DNA from 3 places in the Arthrobacter oryzae genome. Region 3 is predicted to be linked to each of the others. Evidence: riboswitches for the same ligand, from Rfam matches in the RefSeq annotation. Region 3 holds a riboswitch; each other region holds the start of a gene.
What was found. Region 3 has a riboswitch for cyclic di-AMP ahead of Q8Z05_RS11945 (M23 family metallopeptidase). Riboswitches for the same ligand answer to the same signal wherever they lie in the genome.
Positions count from the first base shown of each region.

Region 1: another riboswitch for cyclic di-AMP. It lies ahead of Q8Z05_RS19835 (NlpC/P60 family protein); the one in region 3 lies ahead of Q8Z05_RS11945 (M23 family metallopeptidase).
Region 2: another riboswitch for cyclic di-AMP. It lies ahead of Q8Z05_RS11235 (hypothetical protein); the one in region 3 lies ahead of Q8Z05_RS11945 (M23 family metallopeptidase).

Region 1 covers NZ_CP132204.1:4,313,421-4,317,671, forward strand. The annotation lists gene Q8Z05_RS19820 (cupin domain-containing protein) at 1-302, shown strand, start outside; gene Q8Z05_RS19825 (DUF1918 domain-containing protein) at 407-601, opposite strand; gene Q8Z05_RS19830 (hypothetical protein) at 806-1,396, shown strand; gene Q8Z05_RS19835 (NlpC/P60 family protein) at 1,513-2,283, opposite strand; cyclic di-AMP (ydaO/yuaA leader) riboswitch at 2,287-2,476, opposite strand; gene Q8Z05_RS19840 (polysaccharide deacetylase family protein) at 2,714-4,234, shown strand.
Region 2 covers NZ_CP132204.1:2,428,738-2,432,988, reverse strand. The annotation lists gene Q8Z05_RS11240 (HAMP domain-containing sensor histidine kinase) at 1-1,087, shown strand, start outside; cyclic di-AMP (ydaO/yuaA leader) riboswitch at 1,235-1,412, shown strand; gene Q8Z05_RS11235 (hypothetical protein) at 1,412-2,200, shown strand; gene Q8Z05_RS11230 (glycosyltransferase) at 2,328-3,233, shown strand; gene Q8Z05_RS11225 (DUF7793 family protein) at 3,256-3,624, opposite strand; gene Q8Z05_RS11220 (HAD-IA family hydrolase) at 3,709-4,251, opposite strand, start outside.
Region 3 covers NZ_CP132204.1:2,589,538-2,593,788, forward strand. The annotation lists gene serC (phosphoserine transaminase) at 1-291, opposite strand, end outside; gene Q8Z05_RS11940 (metal-dependent transcriptional regulator) at 572-1,267, shown strand; cyclic di-AMP (ydaO/yuaA leader) riboswitch at 1,409-1,621, shown strand; gene Q8Z05_RS11945 (M23 family metallopeptidase) at 1,625-2,449, shown strand; cyclic di-AMP (ydaO/yuaA leader) riboswitch at 2,598-2,756, shown strand; gene Q8Z05_RS11950 (C40 family peptidase) at 2,827-3,501, shown strand; gene Q8Z05_RS11955 (NlpC/P60 family protein) at 3,656-4,251, shown strand, end outside.

The sequences.
Region 1 (4,251 bases), 1.7 Mb from region 3:
CGGAAGTGGACCTTGTGTCCGTCGACGCCTACACCATCGGACGGTTCACCTTCGAGCCCGGCTGGCGGTGGTCCGAATGCATCAAACCGGTGGTAAATACCGATTCCTGCCAGCTCAGCCACGTTGGTTACTGCGTTTCCGGCAGGCTCACCGTCCAGACCACCGACGGCAGCCAGATCAACATCACCTCAGGTGATTCGTACAGCATCCCGCCGGGGCATGACGCATGGGTCGAAGGAGGGGAACCTTTTACCGGGATTGAGTTCGTCAGCGCCGCCGTGTTCGCCAAGGCCCCCGAATAGCCGGATACGGCACAGCCGGGTACGCCACCAACCGTCCGCCGTTGAAACATCAGGTCAGGCCCTGTCCCGTCCGGGACAGAGCCTGGCTTGCTGTACTGCTCACCTCACTGTGGCGGATGGATCCTGTCAATGACGAAATCACCGCCAGGAATCACGGTGGTTTCATGGCCGTCGTCGAAACGCACGACGTACGGCGGCGCTCCGTCAGCACCGTGGACCTCAATGATCTGGCCGTGGCGCTCCGCGGACCCGACCGTCTTGCCCCGGATTGTGATCCGGTCTCCCTGGGCTGCCTTCATGGCAATCACCTCCAAGACACCAGAGTACGAGTCTCTGCCCGGGGACAACAGGGCCGTTCCGCACTAGTGGCTCGGGCCGGCGAAGGCCGCGGCACCGATCGGCGCTCTGAGGGGCATCCCGTGGCATCTGGTGCTTGTGCGCGCTTGGCAGGAATATGGGAAGAGTACTGATGTCCCTGCCCCTGGGACTGAGGGGGAACTGCTATGGCGGATGAGAAACCCACCAGCTGGTGGGCTACGCTGCCCGGTCTGCTGACTGCCGCCGCGGCCGTGATTACAGCTGTCACGGGGCTGCTGCTTGGGCTGGGGCAACTCGGATTGTTCGACGCCGGCCGGCCCGCCGCTTCGACGGCGAGCGCTTCCTCAACTACTGCGGGCGCAGCACAGCCGGGCAGCACCGTCCGGCCGACCGGCGTCCCATCCGCCACCGGCGACGGTGCAGGATGGACGGTAGCCTTGCCGGCCGAGCGGAAGTTCAGGGCGGGCGACGTCGAGTATGAGATTCTCGGAGCCGGCGTGCGTCCCGACGTCTCCGGCCAGGTCGCGCTGACGGTGGCACTCAGGTGCACCAACCACGGCCGGTATGACATCAACTTCTGGGACTCTACGTTCAGGCTGAATGCGGACGGAATCAGCCATTCCCCCGATTCCGGCCTGAACGAGCTCGTGGCAGGCGATTCAAGCAAATCGGGCGACGTACGCTTCATTCTTCCGGCGGATACGCGCGAAGCCCTCCTTCGCATCAAATTCGTACAAGGCGAGAGCACGGCTCAGCTCGCCATATCCCCGCCGTGAGGCAACCTGCCGTGAAGCGCCGGGCAGCTTCACAGCGAGCCGGCGGCCACGCGGAAGGCCGGCGACCTGCTGCCCCCAAGGCAGCTGATCGCCGGCCGACCGGCAGGGCCTGAAGGCTAGGCTCCGGCGCGGACGAACGTCACGCCGCCGGTGGCCGTGAGCCAGGACAGCGGGTGCTTGACCGTGGCGTTGACGCCGTTCATTCCGCCGCTGATCACCTGGCCGTCGCCAATGTAAATGCCCACATGGCCGGATTGCACCACCATGTCGCCGGGCTGCGGTTCGCCCACTACCGAGCCGTAGTTCATGAACTGCATCGGGGCCAGGTCGCCCACGGGAATGCCCGCTGAGCCGAGGGCCTTTTCCACCATTGCGGTGCAGTCCTGGGTGATTCCCAGCTGCGCGTACGCAGCGGAAACCATGGCGGCATTGACACCGCCGGCAGCAGGCGCCGGCGCAGGGGCGGGTGCCGCCGCCTGGACCTGGACGGAAACCGCTGGCGCAGCAGGGGCCGGGGCGGCCGGCGCGGGAGTGGCCTCCGCCGGAGCAGCCACCTCCACCGGAGCGGCCTCTTCGACCGGCGCCTCCACCGGAGCGGGCGTGGTGCTGACATCAGGCCGCTCGAAGCTGATCCTGACATGCGAGTCAGCGCTGAGCGGGGCGCCCACCTGGGCCGTGGCATCCAGGGCGGAGGCCGGAGCGGTGTCTCGTTCCGCGGGGGCATCGGCCGCCTGGGCAGCCCCGGTGCCGGAAAGGACCAGGCCCGAAGCGGCCGCCAGGACCGCAGCCCGGCGTCCCGCGCGGATCCTCCCTCCGGCAGGTGTGGACCCCGGGCGCCCGGCGGGCGCGGTGGACCGGTGATGGTCGGGCAGATTGCGTGAAGACATGAAGTGACCTCTCCCGATGCCTGCGAGGTTAGCTGTCGGATTCGGATGGGAGACACCCGGCCGCAGTGGCATTCCGCGTTGCGGAAGCGTGCGGCTTCACCCCGAAGACCTGCACAAAGTCAGGTCAAAAGTGGTTTCCCCGTCCCTGCCGAATGGTTTTCGATTGGATCCCGGGCTGCGGCAGGGTTAGGCAATCCGCCCGGGAGTGCCGGTATCTGGGACAACAGGCACCGTTCCACCGTACGCGGGCGGCGCACCGCATGTCACATTCAGGTAACAGCACAGCCCGGCGCGGCGCCCGGCCGCCCCTGCAGGCAGCGGCGGTGTACTCGGGTGTTCCGTCCGTCAAAGTCGAGTGTTTTCCCCGGGTGCGGTGAGGCGTAGTCTACGTGCATGTTCTTGCGGGGGGACTCACACGCTTGGAGGCATCATGCGTTGGTCGAATCGCCCTGTCCGCAATTATCCGCGCCATGTGGCTGATCCCCCGGAAGCCTCTCCCGGAGGCTGGCGCGGCCGGCGCTGGACGGCGGTCCTGGGCGCGCTCCTGCTCGCCGCGGGTACCGTGGTGGGTGTGGCCGGCACGTCACGGGCTGCGGAACCAACCATTGTCAGCCTGACATTCGACGACGGCCTCGGCAGCCAGCTCGCCGCCGAGCAGGTCCTGAAAGCCCACGGGCTGGTGGGGACGTTCTTTATCACTACCTCCTTCATCGGTTCGTCCGGATTCCTCACCCAGGCGAACCTGCAGGCCTTCGCCGCCGACGGCAACGAGATCGCGGGCCACAGCGTGACCCACCCGGATATGACAACACTCAGCGCTGCAGCCGCCCGCGCGGAGGCGTGTAACAGCAAATCGACGTTGCAAGATTGGGGCTTCAACGTCACCAGCTTTGCGTATCCGTTTGCGGCGGAGAATGCGACCGCCCAATCAGCCGTCCGCGACTGCGGATACACCAGTTCCAGGGGCCTCGGCGACCTGCGGTCCCCGGCCAGCTGCGCCTCCTGCCCCGTTGCGGAAACGCTGCCTCCGCAGAATCCCATGGTGACCAGGGCGCCGGACCAGGTGGCCAGCACCTGGAGCCTGGCAGACCTGCAAAACACGGTCACCAACGCGGAGACCACGGGCGGCTGGCTGCAGCTAACCTTCCACGAAATTGCCAACGGCACGGACCCGTCCCTGTCCATCAGTCCGGCTGTGTTCGAATCCTTCGTCACGTGGCTGGCTGCGCGTACGGCAAACGGTACGACGTCGGTCCGGACAGTGGCGCAAGCCATGGGCCAGTCCCCCGTGACGTCCCCGCCGCCGCCGTCACCGTCCCCGTCTCCATCCCCCTCACCGTCCCCATCCCCATCCCCCTCACCCTCGCCGTCGCCAATCTCTTTCGTTGACGTCCCGCCCGGCTCGCAGCTCTACACAGAGGTCAGCTGGATGGCCAACCAGGGAATCAGCAACGGCTGGTACGAAAGTGACGGTACCCGCACGTTCCGTCCCGGAGTTGCCGCCAGCAGAGACATGATGGCGGCGTTCTTCTATCGGCTGGCCGGGAGCCCTGCCTATACGCCGGCAGGTTCCCCGTTTGCGGATGTCACGCCGGAGACCCCCTTCTACAAGGAGATCCTGTGGCTCGCCTCCCAGGGAATCACCAACGGCTGGGCCGAAGCCAACGGCACCAGGACCTTCAGGCCAACAGTGGCCGTCAACCGGGACCAGGTCGCGGCCTTTATTTACCGTTTCGCCGGAAACCCCGCCTACACACCAACAGCGCCTCCGTTTACGGATATCTCAACGCAAAACGCCTTTTACACCGAGGTCGCATGGATGTCATCCCAGGGAATCTCCTACGGCTGGGCGGAACCGGACGGCACCAGGACCTTCCGGCCGGGATTGCCCGTGAACCGGGATCAGGTGGCCGCATTCCTTTACCGCTACAAGACCGCTTTTCCAGACTAGGTACACAGGATGAAGCG
Region 2 (4,251 bases), 160 kb from region 3:
CCTGGTGGCGGTGGAAGCCCCGTATGGAGATGTGATCGTCACCGGCCTCCCCCTCGCCGAAAAGCAGAACACGCTCAGCTCACTGGTGTGGACCTTTGTGTTCGTTTCCCTCGGCGGGCTGGTCCTGATCGGCATGGCAGGAACGGTGCTGATCCGCCGGACCATGAAACCGCTCGAACAGCTGTCCGAAGTGGCCACGCAGGTTTCCCAGCTGCCGCTCGACGCCGGCGAGGTGGCACTTGCGGTGCGCGTGCCGCCGTCGAACGCCCATCCCGGAACTGAAGTGGGCAGCGTGGGCCACGCGCTGAACCTCATGCTGGACAACGTCGCCAAAGCCCTGGAGGCACGGCAGCAGAGCGAGACCAAGGTGCGCCAGTTCGTGGCCGACGCATCGCACGAACTGCGCACGCCGCTCACCGCCATCCGCGGCTACACGGAACTCATGCGGATGACCGAGGACTTCACCCCGGACGGCAAGAAGTCCCTCGCCAGGGTGCAGAGCCAGTCCGAACGGATGACCACACTGGTGGAGGACCTCCTGCTCCTGGCCCGGCTGGATGAAGGCCAGCCGCTCAAGATCAGCGATGTGGACCTGACGCAGCTGGCGGTGGAAACTGTCAGCGACGAGAAGGTCATGGCACCGGACCGCATCTGGCAGCTCGAACTGCCCGATGAGCCCGTGGTGGTCCGCGGGGACGCCAAACAGCTGCATCAGGTGCTGGCCAACCTCCTATCCAACGCCCGCAAGCACACGGACCCTGGAACCACGGTGGTCACCGGGGTGATGAGGTCGGCCGACGGCAGTGCCGTGCTGACCGTGACGGATAACGGGGCGGGGATCCCGCCGGAATTCGTGGACCGGGTCTTCGCCAGGTTTGCCCGGGCGGACGCCGCGCGCACCAGCCCGGCCGGAGCCGCATCGGCACCTGGTGTTGGCGGGGCCGCGGCCGCCGAGGGAACCAGCGGACTTGGACTGTCGATTGTGCAGTCGATCGTGGAGGCACACGGCGGCACCGTGGAGGTGAACTCCCGCCCGGGCCGTACGGAATTCGCGTTGCGCCTCCCTGGCGAACCTGCGGCAGCCTAGCCCCGCGCCGGCAGCGCTGCGCAGTCAGTTCCAGCGCAAGTCAACGCGCCGCACACGTGATCCTCGTTACCGAAATGTGACTTAAGCGCCGATCTCCTGTACGGTTTTTAGGGTGCGGCCATCGTTCGGGCCGCATATCCGGATGGACGCCAAACTCTGCCGCTACCCGGATTTCCTCATGATCAGGCAGAGGCGGGGGACCCAGGTCTCCGGGCATGCTGCAGCAGCAGCCCTTGGGGTGAAGCCGACACGTGAAGTTCCGTGCGGCCGGGTGTGACCTCATCCGAACCCGACAGCTAACTCCGCCGGCATCGAGAGGCAACCATGACTGAATCCACGCCAGAAGTATGCCCTGATACAAACTCCGCCAACGCTGCAGCGCCTGCGGCACGGTCACGCCACCGCGCCGAACCGGCTACCAAGGCATCCCCGCCGTCCCGGTTCACCGCCGGCCTGCAGGGGTCCGGCCGCCGGGCCGCAGTAGTGGCCACGGCCTGCGCCGTGCTGATTGGTGTCGGCGCCGCCGGCCAGGCTTCCGAGCCCACAGCGCCCTCAACATCGGCCTCAGGTGCTGAAAGCGCATCAACCTCGGCCGATATCGAGTCGAAGCTCGCATTCGAAAAAATCCTGGTATCCGCCATGCCAGCCCCGGCCTCCGTCAGCGTGACTCCGCAATCGTCAGAGGAAAAGACGGCAGAGCAGGAGGCTCCTGAGGCCGCACCGGAGGCAGCCGCACCTGCGCCTGCCCCTGCACCGGCTCCCGAACCCGCGCCTGCCCCTGCCCCTGCACCGCCCGTTGCAGTTGACGACCCCGCGGCGGCCCAGGCATATGCCGCTTCGCAGCTCGGAAGCTACGGCTGGGCTGCCGACCAGATGCAGTGCCTGGTCACGCTGTGGACCAAGGAATCCGACTGGAAGACCACGGCGACCAATCCCAGCAGCGGCGCGTACGGCGTTGTCCAGTCCCTGCCGGCCGAAAAGATGGCCAGTGCCGGAGCGGACTACCGCACCAACTTCCGCACGCAGATCAACTGGGGCCTGAACTACGTTAAGGAACGGTACGGTTCCCCCTGCGATGCCCTGAACTTCCACTACGCCAACAACTGGTACTAAGCCAGCCGGCTTGTCCCGTTTTACCGGAGGCCTCGAATCCATGCGGATTCGGGGCCTCCGGCAACTCCACAGCAGGTGCACAGCTTTGGCCTAAATCCTTCAAATGCAGCGGCCCCATTGTTGAACCATGACGCTCACACACCAGGCCACGGGAACCCTGCCGCGCCCGCACCCGCGGGCCGCCGTCGATGCCTCGCACGAAAGGGCACCGATGCTTCCCGGACCGGGATCCATCCGCCGTTCCCCTGTTGACACACGGGCCATGGCAGCAGCAGGAACCGACATCCCGGTCCTGGATGTGGTCATCCCGGTGTTCAACGAGCAACAGGATGTGGAGCCGTCGTTGAGGCGGCTGCACGCCTACCTGCTCGCCACTTTTCCGTACCCCTTCCGGATTACCGTGGCGGACAATGCCAGCACCGACGGCACCCTCCAAGCCGCCGAGCGTGTGGCTCGGGAACTCCGTGAAGTCGCGGTTGTCCGGCTGTCCGCCAGGGGCCGGGGAAACGCCCTGCGCACTGTGTGGCTGGACTCGCCTTCCCCCGTGCTGGCCTACATGGACGTGAATCTTTCCACCGACCTCGCCGCGCTCGCTCCGCTGGTGGCTCCGCTGCTTTCCGGACATTCGGATGTGGCGGCTGGAACCCGGCTGGCGCGGACGTCCCGGGTGGTCCGCGGACGCTGGCGGGCGTTCATTTCCCGCAGCTACAACCTTCTCCTGTATGTGCTGATGGGAGCACGTTTCAGCGATGCGCAATGCGGTTTCAAGGCCATCCGCGCAGATCTTGGCCGGCACATTCTTCCCTACACTGCGGACGATGAGTGGTTCTTCGACACCGAACTCCTTGTCCTTGCCGAACGATGCGGACTCCGTGTGCACGAGGTCCCTGTGGACTGGGCAAGCGCTGCCGACGCCGGCGTGGATCTCGTGCAGACGGCCCTCGCCGACCTGCGCGGCATCGTCCGCCTCACCCGGAACCTGGCCGGCGGCCGCATTCCCGTAGCAGCGCTTCGCTCGGGACTGGCCCGGTGAACACCATCGCTGGTTTTAGCGCCTAAGCCTCCTTAAGCCAACCCATGGCTTCCTTCGCACAGGTGAAGTACCGCGTCGGAGCCGCAGGAGCGTGAATACCGAGGAAGAAGTTGGCGATTGTGCGGTCCACCGGGGATGCTCCGAGGAGCGCCACCTTTGCCACCGAACTGGGACGGGCAAAAACACGCCGGGCACCGCGGCTCATGGACGCCGTCGCAGCCATGTCCACCAGCATCGGAAACGAACGCCCGCGGCTCAGCTCGTTGACGGCCGACATGACGGCCACAGCCGCTTCCTCGCAGATGGCCAGGTCTGGAATCCACCGCACATGTAAAACGCCGTGTCGCAGTTCCACGGTGCCCCGGGCGCCGTCAATTGGAATCTCGGTCATCCTATCCCCCCAAGATAGAGTCATCCGTCCCTCCTGAGAGTACTTGACCAAGCAGAGCCGGACCACCGAAGAGCCGTTTAGCCGTCAGAACCGGAAGCGGATCGCCCTGGCTCCGGCGTCGTCCACGTCCACTGCCACGGACACCGCGGAGTAATCGGGCAGGTGCAGAACGCCGTCCGGCAACGGACCGGTGTTGGTCCCGATGGCAACGGTCCGGATCCCGGCGGCAAGTCCGGCGGCAATCCCTGCGGGAGCGTCCTCAAAAACCACAGCATCGGCCGGGTCCACGCCGAGCAGTTCGGCGGCACGGAGGTAGCCTTCCGGGTGCGGCTTGCCCCGGGTGACAAGGTCGGCCGTGACGGCGGTGGCCGGCATGGCCAGGCCCGCGGCACCCATCCGGATATCCGCCAGGATCCGGTCCGCTGAAGTCACCAGCGCCACGGCATCCACCGGGAGGCTGCGCAGCAGTTCAGCGGCGCCGGGCAGGGCGACGATTCCTTCGGTGCGAACCCGCTCCATGGCGCCGAGTTCGGCGGTCAAGGCCACAACGTCAGTGCCTGGAGGCGCAAACCGCCGCACCGTATCCCCGGCCTGGACACCGTGCGAGGTACGGAGGATCTCGGCGAT
Region 3 (4,251 bases):
TGCCTTGCTTTCCACGAGTCCGAACGCCGCAATGTCCCAGAACGCGGTTGAACCGCCCACGCCGAGGATGACTTCGTAGCCTTCCGGGGCGCGGAAGAATTCGCTGAGGCCGTTGCGGACGGACCCCACAAGGTTCTTGACCGGCGCCTGGCGGTGCGATGTTCCCAGGAGCGTGGCAGACGCGGCAGACAGGGCCTCGATCTGCTCGGGGCGGACCTTTGAAGGCCCGGCGCCGAACCGCCCGTCCTTCGGCAGGAGGTTGGCGGGGATAGTGATGCTGGTGTCGCTCACAGTGGCTCCAATTTTTCGGCATGGACGCGGAGGGGCCCGGCAGTGCACGGGGTACTGCAGGTGGAATCCCCTATATTCTGCCTGACGCGCCTGCGCGGGAGGGAACGGCATCCGTCATAGTCCAGTCACTGAGACATGGTCCGGTCCCGGAGGCGCGGCACACTGATGCGGCAGTTCACGGGGCGGCTGACGGTGAGGCAGCCGGAAGATTATCCGGAGTAATTCAAAATAGGTTAAGCTTGTCCCTGACGCAAGGACTGTGCTCGAGGAGCTGAGCTGGATGACGGATCTGATCGACACCACGGAGATGTATCTTCGGACAATCTTGGAGCTTGAGGAAGAGAACATCGTGGCTCTCCGCGCCCGGATCGCCGAACGGCTGCGCCACTCCGGGCCCACCGTTTCGCAGACCATCGGCCGGATGGAGCGTGACGGGCTGGTGGTTGTTTCGGGCGACCGGCACCTTGAGCTTACGGAAACGGGCCGGAAACGGGCCACTGAAGTCATGCGCAAGCACCGCCTCGCTGAGCGGCTCCTGGCCGACGTGATCGGGCTCGACTGGGCGTACGTCCACGACGAAGCGTGCCGGTGGGAACACGTCATGAGCGAACGGGTGGAACGGCGCATCTTCGAACTCCTGGACCACCCCACGGTTTCCCCCTACGGCAATCCCATTCCCGGGCTGGCTGCGCTTGGCGGCGAACCGTCGCCCGCGTTCACCGACGGCGTGGTGAACCTCCTTGACGCCATGACCGGGTACGGGGCCGACTCGCGCGTCACCGTGAGCAGGCTGGCCGAACCCATCCAGGTTGAACCCGAGCTGCTCGTCCAGCTTGATGAAGGCGGGATCCGGCCGGGGGCGTCCCTCGCCCTGGAACGCGTGGGGGAGTACATCTCGGTGCGTGTACCCGAGATCGAGGGGGCCCTTGAGCTGCCGCCCGAAGTCGCGGCCCACGTATTTGTTACGGTCAGCTGACCGCGCACCTCGTAGGACCACCTACAACTGCCTGAGACGCAGATAACGGAATTATTACCGCGCTGATTAATCACCTATAGTTGTGGACTAGCGCCGATACTAAAGCGTTACCTGATCCGAAGCCGAGCTCTGCCAGCGGATCAGCGTACGAAACACCTCCTGGCAGAGGCGGGGGAACCACAACCGGCCGTTGAAAAACGGCCTTGGGGTGAAGTCCGTCAGCGGCAAGCCATCTCCGACGAAGGATTCCTTAGGGATACCCCTGTGTCGGATGCCTTGCAGTGGCGGACCGGGTCTTTGATCTCTCTGACCCGAATCCGACAGCTAACTTCGCAGGCTATCCAGAGAGGATAATTTTTGACCACGCAGACCGTCAGGGGCCGCCGCAGGGCGACCGGTCCCGCTTCGGAGTACCCAGTGGCCGAAGCCGTTATGACGGTCAGGCCGCGCGATGCGCATCGTGATGCACGCCGGCGCCGCAGCCTGTTCAGCCAGGTAACGGCCTTCGCTTCGGCGAGCGGTGTGGGCCAGAAGGCGGGCATTGCCCTCGCGGCCACCGGGCTCGTCCTCACTGTGACCGTCCCGTCCACCGGCCCCGCGATGTCCACAGCGGACACGGGGAACGCTGCCGCCGCTGCGTCAGCTGCGCCACAGCCGGAAGTGTCCGCTGCTGCAGGTGCCAAAATCGACTTCAACCGCACGTACGTTGCCACCAAGGGTGATCCGGACGGCAAGCTCAAGCAGCTACTGAGCGCGCAGTCGGCAGGGACCATCACCCGTGCGGCCTCCGCCGGCAGCCTCGGTGCTCCGTTGGAACAAATGATTTCGGCCTCACCGTTCGGCTTCCGGGTCAGCCCCATCACGGGCGGCGCCGGTGAGTTCCACCGCGGCCAGGACTATGCCGCCCAGTGCGGTACGAGCGTCCTCGCTGCCGCCAGCGGAACAGTGACCTTCTCGGGCTGGCACCCCTATGGCGGCGGAAACCGCGTGGTGATTGATCACGGCAACGGCCTGGAAACCACGTACAACCACCTTTCGTCCTCCAACGTCCAGGTGGGGCAGAAAGTGGGCCGTGGCGACCTCGTGGCGCTCAGCGGGACCACCGGCGCCTCCACCGGCTGCCACCTCCATTTCGAGGTCATGGTCAACGGCGAAGTCGTCGACCCCACCGGCTGGCTCTGATCCAAGCGATGGACCGCTCTCGCATTCCTGTGACATGCCGTGACCTGAATGTGACATTCGTTATTAATTCCTGTACCGTTTAGAGCACGCCAACTTTTCCGAAGTTGGCGCTCTTGAGTGGATTGCCTAACTCTGCCACCGCTCAAGGTCCGTTCGCATGACATCGTCTGGCAGAGGCGGGGGAACCAATTTTGGTCTTCGCAAGAAGACCTTGGGGTTAAGTCGCAACGCTTCCCAGGAAGCCGAGCGGCCGGGTGACTCCCATCCGAATCCGACAGCTCACCTCGTAGGCATTGGGAGAGGCTACCTTCGTGTCTACACGTCACAATTCTGCGCGCCACCGTGCGCAAACGGTTCGAACGAACCCGTTGAACTCCGTGTCCCGGGCTGTTACTGCCAACGCCGGAACCGTAGGTCGCCAGGCGGCTGTCATTGCAGCCGCGTCCGGATTGATCCTCAGCGTTGGAATGCCGGCGAACGCCGCCGACACCAACCTGGGTGTTTCCGCTTCCACGGAGTCCGGCTCACAGTCGGCCCAGCTGACCGTCACCGCGGAACCGACAGCGACTGTTTCCTTCGAGCGTCCGGCAGTGACCACGAAGGCAGCGCCCAAGGTTGAAACCGTCCGGGCACAGTCCACCGGTACAGATGCCAGCGAAACGTCCACTGAGGCCGACGCAGAAGGCAAGGCAGGCAAGCTTGCCGACGCCGCTTCGTCTGCAGCAGCATCGGGCCTCGCTGCCATCGCCTACACCGGCATTGGCAGTGCCTACGTCTGGGGCGGCACCACTCCCAGCGGCTGGGACTGCTCAGGCTTCACCCAGTGGGTCTACGCCCAGGCCGGCATCAGCATCCCCCGCACCAACGCATGGACTGCCATGACGCCCACCGCCACCCCGGCGCCGGGCGATCTTGTCATGCAAAACGGCGGCGCACACGTTGGCATCTACGTCGGCAACGGCATGATGATCAGCGCGTTGAACCCGTCGCAGGGCACCCTCCTGCACGCTGTGTCCGCCACGGGCACGTCCGCGTACTACACCATGCGCTAAATCACACTGCGCTAAAACACGTGCTTCCCTTCAGTGAAGCGCGCGTCCTTCGCTAAAAACCCTGTTCGGGCCGTTCCGGCTTACCCCCAAGATGCCGGAGCGTCCAAAAGCCGCGGCCTGCCATGCAGTCTGAGGAAAACGAAAGAGAGAAATAATGACTACTCGTGCCATCGCACGGCACCGCGCCGAGGTTACCAAAACCAACTCGCTTGCTGTCATTGCCAAGGCTGTCGGCGACAACGCCGGCGGCATGGGCCGTCAGGCTGCGGTTATCGCTGCTGCTTCCGGCCTGGTCCTGACGAGCGGTATCGCAGCCAACGCTGCCGACACCAATGTTCAGCGCGAAGCAACCTCTGCTTCCACCTTGGAAGTCCAGTCTTCCGCTCCCGCCAACATCTCGGCTGCATCCAGCATCGCCATCTCCTTCGAGAAGCCCGCTGTATCCACCTCCCCGGCTCCGGTCGTTGAAGAGCCCAAGCCCGTTGTTGAGGTCCAGGAAGCTGCTCCCGAGGCCGCTCCGGCAGCCACCGTTGAAACCACCGTCGCAGCTCCGGCCGCCCCCGCGCCGGCTGCTCCGGCCGCTGCCAGCGGTAACGGCGCCTCGATCGCAGCTGCTGCTTACGCCCAGCTCGGCGTTGCCCAGGACTGCACCGCCCTCGCCACCAACTCGCTTGCAGCCGTGGGCATCAACTACCACGGCTGGCCGGCAGGTTACCTCTCCCTGGGCCGCACCGTCAGTGCAGCCGAGGC